4 regions of the Parashewanella spongiae genome follow, and region 1 is predicted to be linked to each of the others. Evidence: predicted binding sites of a transcription regulator. Region 1 holds the regulator's gene; each other region holds the start of a gene.
The links. Region 1 encodes MetJ, which represses methionine synthesis genes. Its sites were predicted from a motif close to TAGACGTCTAGACGTCTA; they were not measured.
Positions count from the first base shown of each region.

Region 2: metH (methionine synthase) is a predicted target of MetJ. The motif match lies at 1,969-1,986, and genes of this name have one in related genera.
Region 3: metK (methionine adenosyltransferase) is a predicted target of MetJ. The motif match lies at 1,756-1,773, and genes of this name have one in related genera.
Region 4: msrA (peptide-methionine (S)-S-oxide reductase MsrA) is a predicted target of MetJ. The motif match lies at 1,154-1,171, and genes of this name have one in related genera.

Region 1 is NZ_CP037952.1:530,820-534,289, reverse strand. Features, by position in the region: gene E2I05_RS01855 (bifunctional aspartate kinase/homoserine dehydrogenase II) at 1-454, opposite strand, end outside; gene metB (cystathionine gamma-synthase) at 454-1,629, opposite strand; gene metJ (met regulon transcriptional regulator MetJ) at 1,836-2,150, shown strand; gene E2I05_RS01840 (SprT family zinc-dependent metalloprotease) at 2,128-2,661, shown strand; gene E2I05_RS01835 (endonuclease) at 2,719-3,470, shown strand, end outside.
Region 2 is NZ_CP037952.1:1,129,775-1,133,244, reverse strand. Features, by position in the region: gene metH (methionine synthase) at 1-1,922, opposite strand, end outside; gene E2I05_RS04120 (histidine phosphatase family protein) at 2,044-2,673, shown strand; gene E2I05_RS04115 (ABC transporter ATP-binding protein) at 2,707-3,470, shown strand, end outside.
Region 3 is NZ_CP037952.1:4,513,203-4,516,672, reverse strand. Features, by position in the region: gene E2I05_RS17940 (hypothetical protein) at 1-82, opposite strand, end outside; gene metK (methionine adenosyltransferase) at 509-1,660, opposite strand; gene E2I05_RS17930 (hypothetical protein) at 2,354-3,470, shown strand, end outside.
Region 4 is NZ_CP037952.1:2,389,326-2,392,795, reverse strand. Features, by position in the region: gene astE (succinylglutamate desuccinylase) at 1-931, opposite strand, end outside; gene msrA (peptide-methionine (S)-S-oxide reductase MsrA) at 1,198-1,677, shown strand; gene E2I05_RS09150 (YIP1 family protein) at 2,025-2,735, shown strand; gene E2I05_RS09145 (efflux RND transporter periplasmic adaptor subunit) at 2,809-3,470, shown strand, end outside.

The sequences.
Region 1 (3,470 bases):
ATTTAGCCTCTACCTCTGCCGAATTTAATAATCTAGCGAGTAAACGCGATGACCATAACTCCCCAAAAGCCAAACATTGGTTCTGCTGATATTCGGTCACTTTACCCTTACATATCTCAGAACTAGTACAGGTCTCAAACGTCAATAAATTTACAATTTGATTATGATCGGTATCGAGATTTTCTTTAAGCTCCTTGGCCATTTCGCCTTCAAACAATTGATCAATGAGTGCTTGTTGCCGAGCAATCAAAACCGCCAATGCTGGCTTCCAGAGTTGTTGTTCACTTATCAATTGTATAATGCGATATAACTGATTAGTGGTTTTTCCTGATGCAGAAACAATAACGATGTCATCACTGTGCCCATGAGTCAGTAAAATGTGCGCGACACGACGGTAACAATCTGCATCAGCTAGGCTTGAGCCACCAAATTTATGTACATGACGAACGGCCATCACGCGTCTACTCCATTATAACGGGCTGCAGCATCAAGTGCTGTTACAATATCATTCACTAAATCTTGAGCGTCTTCAATACCCACGGATAACCTAATTAAATTTGGGCTTATGCCTGCACGCTGTTGTGCCTCATCATCCATAGAGCGATGAGTCATTGTCGCTGGAACTGCCAGTAAACTTTCAACGCCACCAAGGCTTTCTGCAACCGAGAAAAAACTCAATGTTTCAAGAAAGGTCACTAATGAGGCTTCGCCACCCTTTAGTTCAAAGCTTATCATTCCACCAAAACCAAGTTGTTGCTTTTTGGCAATCTCATGTTCAGGGTGATCTGGTAATCCTGGGTAATAAAGTTTAGCAACTTGAGGATGAGCTGTTAATCGCTCTACAATACATTGTGCATTGTACTCATGTTGTTTCATACGCAAAGGTAAAGTGCGTATACCTCGCAAAGTTAAATAAGCATCAAACGCTCCACCGCTCAATCCTAGGGTATTCGCTAGCCAATCGAGTTGCTCACCTAACTCCTTTTCGGCCGCAACAACCACACCACCCACCACATCACTGTGCCCATTAATGTACTTTGTCGTCGAATGCACCACAATGTCGGCACCGAGCGCGATAGGTTGTTGTAATAACGGTGATAAAAAGGTGTTATCTACCGCCACAAGTGCATTAACGGTTTTGGCTTTATTCACTACGGCTTTAATATCCACCACACGTAACAGCGGATTACTGGGTGTTTCTAACCAAATGAGTGCAGGTTTTGCTGCAATCGCATTTTCCCATGCAAATTTATCTGTTTGATCAATGACATTGAGAATAAAGTGGCCTTTACTGGAAAGATGCTTAAACAGTCTTAAGCTGCCGCCATAGCAGTCATGTGGCACCACCAGCACATCATTATGATCAAGTAGCGCAGTGATTAATGTAATGGCTGACATGCCAGTGCTTGTGATGACAGCGCTGACACCTTGCTCAAGTTCGGCCAGAGTATTGGCTAACACAGAGCGAGTAGGGTTACCCGATCGACTATAGTCAAATTCACGTGGGATTTTATGGCCATCAAAACTGTAGTTAGTAGATAAATATAGCGGTGGCACAACCGCACCGTATTGCGTATCGCTTTCAATGCCATTTCGAACGGCTGCCGTTGTTGATTGTCGTTGTGCCATGAACTGAGCCTGCCTTATGCAAACCTAAAGATGTCTAGACGTCTAATTTAATTCAAACATTAAGCGCTCGTCAAGAACTTTAGACATTTAGCCGTCCAAACATAAAGAAACCCATCTTGATCCTATGAAAAATGTAGCAATCATTTGACTGCAAATTGTAAGGGTTTAAAATCAGCAACGAATTTAGCGTTTATACAGGTGAGTCAATGACGAAGTGGAATGGAGAATACATCAGCCCTTATGCTGAGCATGGAAAGAAAAGTGAGCAAGTGAAAAAAGTCACGGTATCTATTCCACTCAAGGTATTGAAAGTACTAACCGACGAACGTACTCGTCGTCAGGTAAATAACTTGCGTCACGCAACCAATAGCGAACTGTTGTGTGAAGCATTTTTGCATGCTTATACTGGGCAGCCTTTACCACATGACGAAGACCTATCAAAAAACAATTCAGATGGCATTCCAGAAGAAGCAAAAAAATTAATGGATGCTATGGGGATTGAATGGGAAGACATGGAATAATCATTTTGGTGATACCAACTTAGTTATGGAAACTTGGCAAGCTAAAACGCTTGAGCACGTTGAACATTGCTATCGAGTTGCCGAACAGCACTTGAAACGCCGTTTTACACGCCCAGAAGTCAGCTTTAAGCTTCGCGGGCGTAGTGCTGGTATGGCACATTTGCAACTTAACAAGTTGCGCTTTAACCAGCAAATGCTCACCGATAATCAACAAGTTTTTATTGATGAGGTTGTACCCCATGAGATCTGTCACTTACTTTGTCACCAGCTTTACGGTCGTGTAAGACCTCACGGCAGAGAATGGCAAGCGATGATGCTTAGTTTGTTTGAGTGCCAACCAAAAACAACCCATAACTTTACGGTACACAACAAGCCACAGGCTCAATTTAACTATCAATGCCTTTGCGGAATAATCAAACTCAGTATTCGCCGCCATAATAAAGTCATTCGAAACCAAGCACAGTATCGCTGTAAAACCTGTAAGCAAACTTTGCAACAAAAACATTATTGATTAACAGGCCGTTAGACTCTACCATTTAACTACCGTGCAGTTATTCGGTTGCAGTAGATGTTATTGAACCATAAAGTAGTAAAGTGTCTAATCCTAAGCGTTATTTATTCTGCCTTAATATTTCCCGATGCGAGTCACGCCACTCCGGGCCATCCAACCAGCTTTTCTCAAGCTAAATCGAAAGCAAAGAAACTCTACAAAAAACAGTTAAAGCAAAAAAGTTTTTATTGTGGTTGTGATATCCGTATTAAAGGCAAAAAATGGCAGCCTGATTTAACCAGTTGTGGTTTTCAAGTTCGCAAACAAGTTAAACGAGCTAATCGCATTGAATGGGAACACGTCGTGCCTGCTTGGGAATTTGGGCACCAACTTCAATGTTGGCAGCAAGGTGGTCGTAAAAATTGTAAGAAAATGAATGCTAATTTTAAAAAAATGGAGTCAGATCTTCACAACCTAGTACCAGCCATAGGCGAGGTGAATGGCGACCGCAGCAATTACCGTTTTAGTCAATGGAATGGTAAAAGCTACCAGTACGGTCAATGCAATATGTTAATCGACTTTAAAGGTCGTAAAGTGCAGCCTCCTGTTCAAAGTCGAGGTGCCATTGCACGCACTTATCTTTATATGAAGCAAACTTACGGTTTACGAATTGCCTCACAACAATTAAAGTTGTTCAACGCATGGAATAAAAGCTACCCAGTAAATCCCCAGGAGTGTAAAAGAGAACGAGCCATTGCGTTAACCCAAGGCAACCATAATACATTTGTGCATCAAGCTTGCCAAAACACAGGGCTAAGTCGTTACTTATC
Region 2 (3,470 bases), 600 kb from region 1:
CTGTCTTCGATTGGACAAGGGAGATTTAATACAATGCGCTCGACATGCAGTTTTAGCTCTGGCTCAATGTCGTCATAAATGGCCAGTTGACCTGCGTTCACAATGCCCATATCCATACCAGCGTTAATGGCGTGGTATAGAAACACAGCATGAATGGCTTCACGAACGGGGTTATTACCTCTAAATGAGAATGATACGTTCGAAACACCGCCAGAGATCATTGCATGAGGACATGTTTGTTTTATCTCACGGGTTGCTTCAATGAAATCTACCGCGTAATTATTGTGCTCTTCAATGCCAGTAGCGATAGCAAAAATGTTGGGATCAAAAATGATGTCTTCAGGAAGAAAGTGCAGTTGTTCAACTAAAATCTTATATGCGCGCTGGCAAATTTCAACCTTACGTATTTTAGTGTCAGCTTGACCTTGTTCGTCAAATGCCATTACGATAACGGCTGCACCATAGCGTTTTACTAATCGTGCGTGTTCAATAAAACTGGCTTCACCTTCTTTTAATGATATGGAATTAACGATCCCTTTACCTTGAATGCATTTCAGTCCGGCTTCAATGACTTCCCATTTTGATGAATCGAGCATTATCGGAACGCGGCTGATCTCTGGCTCGGAAGCAATAAGTTTAAGAAACTTAGCCATGATTTCAACGCCATCTAACATGCCTTCGTCCATGTTGATGTCGATGATCTGTGCGCCGTTTTCGACTTGCTCACGGGCTACACTGAGTGCAGTTTCAAACTGCTCTTCTTTGATCAAACGTAAAAATCGAGCTGAACCAGTTACATTAGTACGTTCACCCACGTTAACAAATAATGAATCAGGCGCAATGAGCAGTGGCTCTAATCCAGATAATCGACAAACGATCTCAAGCTCAGGAATTTTTCGTGCTGGAAAAGGGTTAACGGCATTTTTAATGACGTTTATGTGCCGAGGTGTAGTGCCGCAACAGCCGCCAATAATGTTTAAAAAACCTGACTGAGCCCAATCACCGATAATATTAGCCATTTGTTCTGGAGTTTCATCGTAACCACCAAACTCGTTGGGTAATCCCGCATTAGGGTGGGCAGATACGGCGCATTCACAGATACGAGACAGTTCTTGAATATAAGGTGTTAATTCTTTTGGCCCCAACGCGCAATTTAGGCCGATAGATATGGGTTTTATGTGCCTTAAGGAGTGATAAAAAGCTTCGGTTGTTTGCCCTGTAAGCGTGCGGCCTGATGCATCAGTAATAGTGCCTGAAATCATCACGGGTAAGCGCTGGCTAGGATCGTCGCCAAAACGCTGTGTAAGCACTTTATCAATAGCAAAAAGTGCGGCTTTGGCGTTAAGTGTGTCAAAAATGGTTTCAACTAAAATAATGTCACTGCCGCCATCAATGAGCGCGTTAGTTGAGTTTTCATAGGCTTCAATGAGTTGATCAAAATTGATATTTCTAAAACTGGGATCGTTGACATCAGGGCTGATAGAGCAAGTTCGATTCGTTGGACCTAATACACCAGCAACATAGCGTTTTATACCTGTCACTTCGGTGACTTCATCGGCCGCCGCTCTAGCTATTTTGGCGGCGGCTAAATTGATGTCAGCAGCTAAATGCTCCATGTGGTAGTCGGCCATAGCAATGCTGGTGGCATTAAAGGTATTGGTTTCAATAATGTCTGCGCCGGCATTCAGGTAATCTAAATGAATTTGTTTGATGATGTTAGGTTGGGTTAACACTAGAAGGTCATTATTGCCTTTTAAATCACTGTTCCAGTCAGCAAATTCATCCCCTCTATAGTCTTCCTCTTCCAGTTCGTACTGCTGGATCATGGTCCCCATAGCGCCATCAAGCATCAAGATTCTATGATTAAGATCTTGTTGGAGCTGATAATAAATATGCGCCGCGAAAGTTTGGGGTATTGCCATAAAGTGTTAACCTTTTAATAGAGCTCTAAAATGAACAGTAGACATTTATACGTTTAGACGTCTATATTAGTCGAGTTTTGCAGTTTAAGGCAAGTGCAAAAATTAAACGAGTGAGGAATTTATGAAAAACGCTAAGCTAATACTATTGCGTCATGGAGAATGTAAAGGCGGTAAAATTTTTCGGGGTTTAACTAATGTGCTTTTGTCAGAGATTGGTGTTAAGCAAATGCAAACCGCAGTCGAGCGACTAAAAACTAAGCCTGATTTAGTTTTTACCTCGCCACTAAAAAGATGTCTAGAATTCGCTTCGTCCTATGAGAAAAACAGTATTGTAATGCCCTCATTAATGGAGATGGATTTTGGCGATTGGGACGGAAAAACGGTTGAAGAAATCCTTGAAAAACAACCTGAAGCTTTGTCTGCATTTTGGGATGAGCCTTGGGATAATACTCCTCCGGAAGCTGAGCCTTTAGTGATCTTTGAAACTCGAGTCATGGCGGCTATTGAGCAAATTATCGATGATATTTTAACTCACTGTGGCGAAGGTGTTGACACAACCCCGACGGCATTAGTGATAACCCATGCCGGAGTGGTACGTCATGTTATGTCGCAAGCTCTGAGTCTTGAATCTGGACATGGTTTATATAAAGATCTCGATTTACCATATGCGGCAATGGTAGAAATAAACTTGATCGAAGATGACAGCGGCCGACGGCACTTACGGTTACAATGGCCGACAGTCATTGACTGAACTAAAAAATAATCAAAAATTAGAGCATATCTTGTGACCCAACGTCATTTGCCAAACAGCAAGCATATTCAAGTAACCGCAGTAGAAGTCTCAGGTTTATATTGGCAGCCATATCAGGCGAATGTGCTCACTGATATTAATTTTCAGCTCAATGAAGGTGAAATGCTGGGTGTTATTGGCCCAAACGGCTCAGGTAAGTCGAGTTTATTACGTTGCCTTTATGGATTTATTTGCCCAAACCAAGGCCGTATTCAACTGTTTGGCCGAGATGGGCAATCATATTCTTCACGTTCACTGGCAAAGATCATTGCGGTAGTGCAGCAAGATACGCCTACCGAATTGTCTATCACAACCGAGCAATTAGTTTTTATGGGGTTGACGCCGCACAAAACATTACTGTCATCTACTACGGCGCAAGATAAAGAGTTTGTGGCAAGTGCGCTCGCTAAAGTTGAGTTGAGTCATAAAGCCGCGCAAGAGTTTACATTGTTGTCTGGTGGTGAAAAGCAGCGAGCATTAATTGCTAGAGCGATTGTTCAACAGCCGAAATTGCTCATCCTTGATGAACCGACTAATCATCTCGATATTCGTTATCAAATTCAAATACTCGAACTCGTAAGAAGTTTAGGTATCACTGTCATTGCTTCTATTCATGATCTTAATTTAGCCAGCGCGATGTGTGATCAATTATTGATGTTAAATGAAGGGCAACTGGTCGCAATGAGCACACCTGAAAATGTGCTGACAGAAAACCTAATTGATCAAGTGTTTGATGTCCGATGTCAGGTGTCACGTCA
Region 3 (3,470 bases), 1.5 Mb from region 1:
GTTGTGTTACAGCTTGAGAAGTGAAGTGTTCTTCTCCATGGTATTGATCTCGGGAAGAGTTGAAAGGTGTTGCAGTTATCATACTACGATCCTCCATCAATTTTAGCCAAAGTCATTGATATAGAAAAAGTCTTATACAGAGTTATATAACAGAGCATATGGTTTTACATGGTTAGCTGGATAAGAGCAATTTTTCACCTGTAAAATGAACGAAACTTAATGTTTTTTTCGATTTACGAATAGCTAATACCAATTACAGTAATTAAATTCCCAGCTCAGAGCTATGTATGTGTTCAAAGTACAAGTGAAATTGATGAAAACATAGTTATTACCGACATACAAAACTGTCGTTACTTTGTTTCCAGCCTGCGCTGGAGTGACGAGAACTCATCGGTATACTTTCTTCCGCAACTTTCCTAAGCTCATTTCCATTTTATCTGAAACGAGCTTAGTTAGAGTGACTTGTAAATACTGTTTGTATCAACAAAGAAAGTAAAATAGTGAAGCTTTACAAACCTGCGTCAGCTTTTAATACTTCAGCTTTATCCGTCGCTTCCCAAGGGAATTGGTTACGACCAAAGTGACCGTAAGCCGCAGTGTCTTGGTAGATAGGACGAGCCAAATCGAGCATTTCTGTTAAGCCATAAGGACGAAGATCAAAGTGTTGGCGTACCAGCTTAATCAGTACTTCTTCAGAAACTTTACCTGTACCAAAGGTTTCAACACTGATTGATGTAGGTTCTGCTACACCAATGGCATACGACACTTGGATTTCACAGCGAGCCGCTAAACCAGCAGCAACAATGTTCTTTGCTACGTAACGAGCCGCATAAGCGGCGCTACGGTCAACTTTTGAAGGGTCTTTACCAGAGAATGCGCCGCCACCATGTCGAGCCATACCTCCGTAGGTATCAACAATGATTTTACGACCTGTTAGACCACAATCACCTACAGGACCACCAATCACAAAACGGCCAGTTGGGTTGATGAAGTACTTAGTTTCATTACTCAGCCATTTTGAAGGTAACACTGGTTTAATGATGGTTTCCATCACGCCTTCAATTAAGTCGGTTTGATTGACACTGTCACAATGTTGAGTTGAAAGCACCACGGCATCAATCCCAACAATTTTTCCTTCATTATACGCAAAGGTGACTTGGCTTTTTGCATCAGGGCGTAACCATGGCAAGGTGTTGTCTTTGCGAACTTCAGACTGTCTTTTAACTAAAGCATGAGCATAAGTTACAGGAGCAGGCATAAGTACATCAGTTTCATCACTGGCGTAACCGAACATCAAGCCCTGATCGCCCGCACCTTGATCTTTTGGATCAGCACGGTCGACACCTTGGTTAATATCAGGAGACTGTTTACCGATAACGTTTAATATGGCGCAAGAGTCAGCATCAAAACCCATATCTGAATGGGTATAACCTATGTCTCTGACGGTTTTACGAGTGATTTCTTCGATATCAACCCAAGCCGAAGTTGTGATTTCGCCGCCTACCATTACCATGCCTGTTTTTACGTAGGTTTCGCAAGCGACACGAGCTTTAGGATCTTGAGTCAAAATTGCATCAAGAACGGCATCTGATATTTGATCTGCAATTTTATCAGGGTGACCTTCAGAAACAGACTCAGAAGTAAATAAATGTTTTGCCATTGGGGGAAATCTCATCAAATTAGGTTGATATGCCTCTGTATCTAGTACAACGGTTAATAAAAGTTAATTGAATAACCCTACAAAGTATAGAAGCATTTACATCTAGACGGCTATTTTAGTTCAGTTGCAGTTATTTTTCATCCCTTAATTGGGATTTTTAATATTTTAATTATTTTTATTTACGGTAAAAATAAATCTTACTTGCCGTTAACAAACGGAAAAACTTTAAAATTCAGTGAATAATACCAATTACAGTAATTAACTTCCCACTTAGCAAGAGCTAAAGGATTTCAGTACAAGGCGCAAGTTTGAAGTACTATATTCCCTACGGCCGCCATATAAAACTGGCGTTCAACGCACTTAGTGCTTTTGTCGGGATAATTCAAAAACTTGTAACCTAGTAATGGAATCCTTTAGCCTTGCCCTTCGGGAGCTTGTATGTGTCCAAATTACTACGCAAAACTGTCTCAACGTAGCAATGTAATAACGACAGTTTTGTATGTCGGTAATAACTATGTCTTCATCAATTTCACTTGTAATTTGAACACATACATAGCTCTGAGCTGGGAATTTAATTACTGTAATTGGTATAAGAGGTGAAAAAGGGTTGCCATTTCATTTAATGACAGGTGTTCATGTGTGAGTCAGCTAAAACAAGGTATAAAAAGATATTGTTAATAATTGAGCTATCTCATGTGGTCGTCATTACAAACTCAACTTACAAGCTACTTTTATGATCCCTTACCCGTATTAGTTGAAGATGAGACTCAACAACCAGACGAAACAAATAGTAGCCCCCATGTTGCTCAAGTTTCGGATGAACGTGACCTTGATTTGAATGGGTCTTCTACAGCTAAGGCTACTCTAGAACCAAGTCAAGCAGGAGAGCCAAAATTAACTTCTTCAATAAGCCCATTTGCTCCAGTTAGAAAAACGGCTTGTGCAAGTAAATTGCAAGCTTGTGCCCAAAAGCGATTTACACAAACAAATAAGGCAATAGTTTGGGCCATGCCTGAGGTGACATTCTTTGAGCTATATCAAGAAAGAGGCTTGCATGTGATCTTTCATGAAGCCCACCGATTTCTCATTAGAAGCATCAAAAAATTTTCAAATTTTCCACCAGAATCAACAGAAAATGATGTGTTAAATAAGACAGAAATGATGAAACTGATTTGTGAATGTTTAGGCTTGTTTAAACGATATAAATTGTATCGGGATACTTACCCAGACGAAGGCTGTTTTCTTGAGGGGTTTCATCAGAGAAGTGTGACTAACCTTTCTGTGATTGGATACCAAGAAATGCACCTTAAAATAATCGATGTTATTTTCAATTACTTTATATTTTTGCTGCAAAAATATGGGCTGTTTATCCTGATTGTTGACTTGATGCCAGCTCATTTAAAAGGGATTGGGAAGAAAGTTGATGAACTGTCAATTTTAATTTCAGGTCTTTTATCCGATCTTTTCCATGAAGACTTTTCATTAAATTTGCTGAAATTCATTCAAGAGTATTATTTGATTGCAGCAGCAGAAGAGCAAAAAGATAAGTTTCCAAATGCTTCGATGTTAAGCCTGTACTTTATCAGCGTCATTGCTCAAAGTTTGGTCGTTGTACATGGCTCTGAAGCACCCATCGTCCAACGATTTCGTGATAAATTACAAATCTATGAAGGGTTTGTCGAACGACTTGAATACGATGTTTTAACCAACTCAGAGATAAAAGAAAATAAATCACTGTATTATTATCATTTAACAAATGGATTTAGATATTACGCCTTTGTCATTAAACCAAAGAGTTGGGCCAGCATTA
Region 4 (3,470 bases), 1.9 Mb from region 1:
CTTTTATTTCTGAACCGCCTTCTTTTGCTAGAACAAAACCTTTCGGAAAAGATCGAAAATTCTCAACGTCATTCGCGAATGTAAATTCAAAATCTTCATAGCTTTTATTGATTACACGGCAAACTTGATACAGATTTAATTTTTCTTCTGAGAAAGAATCGAGTTCTAAAGGTTTTGCTGATATTAGGCGAGACAGCATTTCATGTGTCGCAATAAAACGAGTCATATCATTTTGACCAAATGGTCTGACTTTGCCTAACTCAACCGTAAATGCATCAGCCTGATAGTTTTCGGATGAAAAATAACTGAACGTCGTTGTGGGTTCATGGTGAAACAAAATAGTATCCACACCACAAGCACCTAAAAACATCATCTGCTCTGCACTATATGCTCTACCCGGCCTGTAAGGGTAGATCGCAAATTTTTCATGTTTTGAAGCTCTGATTGCTGTATGCAAGTCATGATGGATACGATGACGACCATCTGTTTGAGAAGTATAAAAACGATCGACATATTGCTCGAGATTTTTAGCTCTAATACGCTCCTTATTTATTAACCCTTGCCCTTTTGAATGGGCGCCGTTGAATAATCGATTCATGTTTTCTTCAACAAACCGAGTACCGTTATGAATGGCTGCAGGGTTGCCAATTAAAAACATCGTACGTTGCTTTGCTACAATTTTTTCATCCAATAATTCTTTAATCAAACGATTACAAATTTCAATTGGCGCAGTTTCATTGCCATGAACCGCCGATGATAAAACAACGTCTTTCCCTAGGTCGATTTTAGGTTCAAAAACAATAACGCCAGTATCCCACACATGTACATTAGTGTGATCTGAAATAGCAAAAGAGAAAGCTTCTGAAATATTGTTTGGGTTGTCTAGAGTGAAAGCAAGAAAGTCTTTGGATTCCATTAACGTTTGTAGCACGTTCGGCTCCTTATGATTATTGGTTTAGGGCTTCTTAATGTAGATAGACATTACTAGGTTGTGTATGACTCGTAATATGTGATCAAGATCCCAACTATTTTATGGCCAACATATTAACACATATAGCTCTAAAATTATGTTCCCTCTCTTTTGTATATAAAAACCCCAAAAGCAAAATTCTTTATAAAAATTACTTGCAATTGATTTAGCTGTTTAGCAATATAGCCATCTAGACGGTTGGGCGTATTTTTTTAGTAGAGGTAGTTATGGCATTAGCAACTTTCGGTGCCGGATGTTTTTGGGGCGTTGAGTATTTCTTTAGACAAGTAAATGGTGTCATTAGTGCTACAAGTGGTTATATGGGTGGAGACGAGACCCTCATCCGCTACGAAGAAGTAAAGTCAGGTACAACAGGTCATGCTGAAGTTGTTCAAGTTGAGTATGATGAATCTGTAGTTTCTTACAATGATTTACTTGCCGTATTTTGGAGTAACCACAATCCTACGACCTTAAACCAACAAGGTGAAGATATTGGTCATCAGTACCGCAGTGTTGTATTTTTTCATTCTGAATACCAAAAAGAGCTTGCTCAACAATCAAAAGCTGAACTCATTGAATGTGGAAAATGGGGTAACAGGATCGTTGTTACTGAGATACTTGTTGCTCAAGAGTTTTTCGCAGCTGAAGATTTCCATCAAAACTACATTGAAAAAAATGGATTGCCAAGTTGTCACATTAGCTTTTAATCGTCAATTAGCAATAGAAAGCCACCGTTTTAGCGTTGGCTTTTCTGTTTATAAATAGTCGTTACAGTGAATTCACAAATTTCAGTAATTTATTTCGTTGCGCAAAGGTCAGGTTAAATAATTAGCATTGGTATCGCTCTTACAACCAATTATTACTTTTGGAAATATTTAGTTACATTTATTGTCTCCTCCTGCACTATTGACATAAAATGTCATCACAACTCGCTTTGATGCTATTTGAGTGGATTAGTTTCTAACTCAATCAAGAATTACTGATAAAAAAATGTTAATAAAAAAACATATAAATGTTAGATTTACGCCAACTTAATGATTAAAGGAACTCAATCATGAAATCTAATACAGTGTTTGGTGCGATTACTGATATTTACCTCTCTCCGTCGAAAGCCTTTAATGGTTTGAAAGAAGCAAAAGGCTGGTCTTGGTTAGCGTTTATTCTTGTAGCAGGATTTAGCGCAGCTGCGTCCTACCTTTTATTTTCGAGCATAGATCCTCAATATCTTACAGATCAGCAATTGGCAACCTTAGATGCCGACATATCTGCAAAAGATTATGAAACTGCAAAGCAAGGCATCTTAATGATGCAAGATTCTATGGTATGGACAACCGTCATAGGAATTATTGTTGGTCTTCCAATCATAAATGCGATATATGCTCTTTATTTTATGTTGGTTAGCAAAATTGACCCTACTTCTGACGCAAAGTATGGTGATTGGTATGGTTTTAGTATTTGGACCATGATGCCTGCAGTCATCAATAGCATTGGCGTCATTGTGTTGATAGTAACGGCAAATACTGACCAACTTTCAATTTATTTACCCAACTACGCCTCTTTAAATCAACTTCTTTTGGGCCTAGATCCTACTAGCTCACTGTTTACGCTTACTGAAAGTATTGGAATTTTCAGTATTTGGACAATCGCACTGACTATAATCGGCCTTAAATGCTGGACGAACTTCAGTACCAATAAAGCTGTACTTTATAGTCTGCTGCCTTTTGCATTGGTTTACGGTGTTTGGCTCATCATCGCTCTTGTATAAGTTTATTAATTCATAACATTTCCACTTAACGGTTGTTTAAAGTTCTAAACAACCGTTTTATTAAGAGTTAATCATGAAAAAAAACATCATTATTATATTAGCTATAGTCGCTTTTATTGGGATACTGGCTAGCAAACAAATTACCGGCTCTAAAGAATCCATTAAAGTAGAAGTCACTCATCCGACAAAAGGTCAAATAGCCGATTCCATCTTAGCCTCTGGCAATTTAGTTTTTAATACTCAAGTTCAAATGCGTTCAGAAGTGACAGGACGAGTGGCTGAAGTATTAGTTGAAGAAGGCCAAAATGTCGCCAAAGGTGATGTGCTAATGCGTTTGGACACGAAAGCATTTGAGGCTGATGTTGAACGGTCAGAAGCCGTAGTTAAAGCCAGTGAAATAGACATTAAAAGTGCAATAGTGGGCTTAAAAAACATCGAAAGAAAACTCAAGCGACAAGAAAAAATGTTCAAAGTTGGTTTATCAGACGCTGAAACTTATGACGACCTAACCAACCAACTTGAATTAGCCACAATTAATATTGAAGCCAAACGCGCACAACTAGATCAAGCAAAAGCTTCTTTATCAATTGCTAAAGATAGATTGAATAAAAGTGTTTTCCGCTCTCCAATGACAGGGTTGCTTGCCTCAGTTGATATTAAAGCTGGTGAAACAGTTATTGCTGGTACGACAAATATCATCGGCTCAAATTTAATGTTAATTGCCGACCCAAGTGC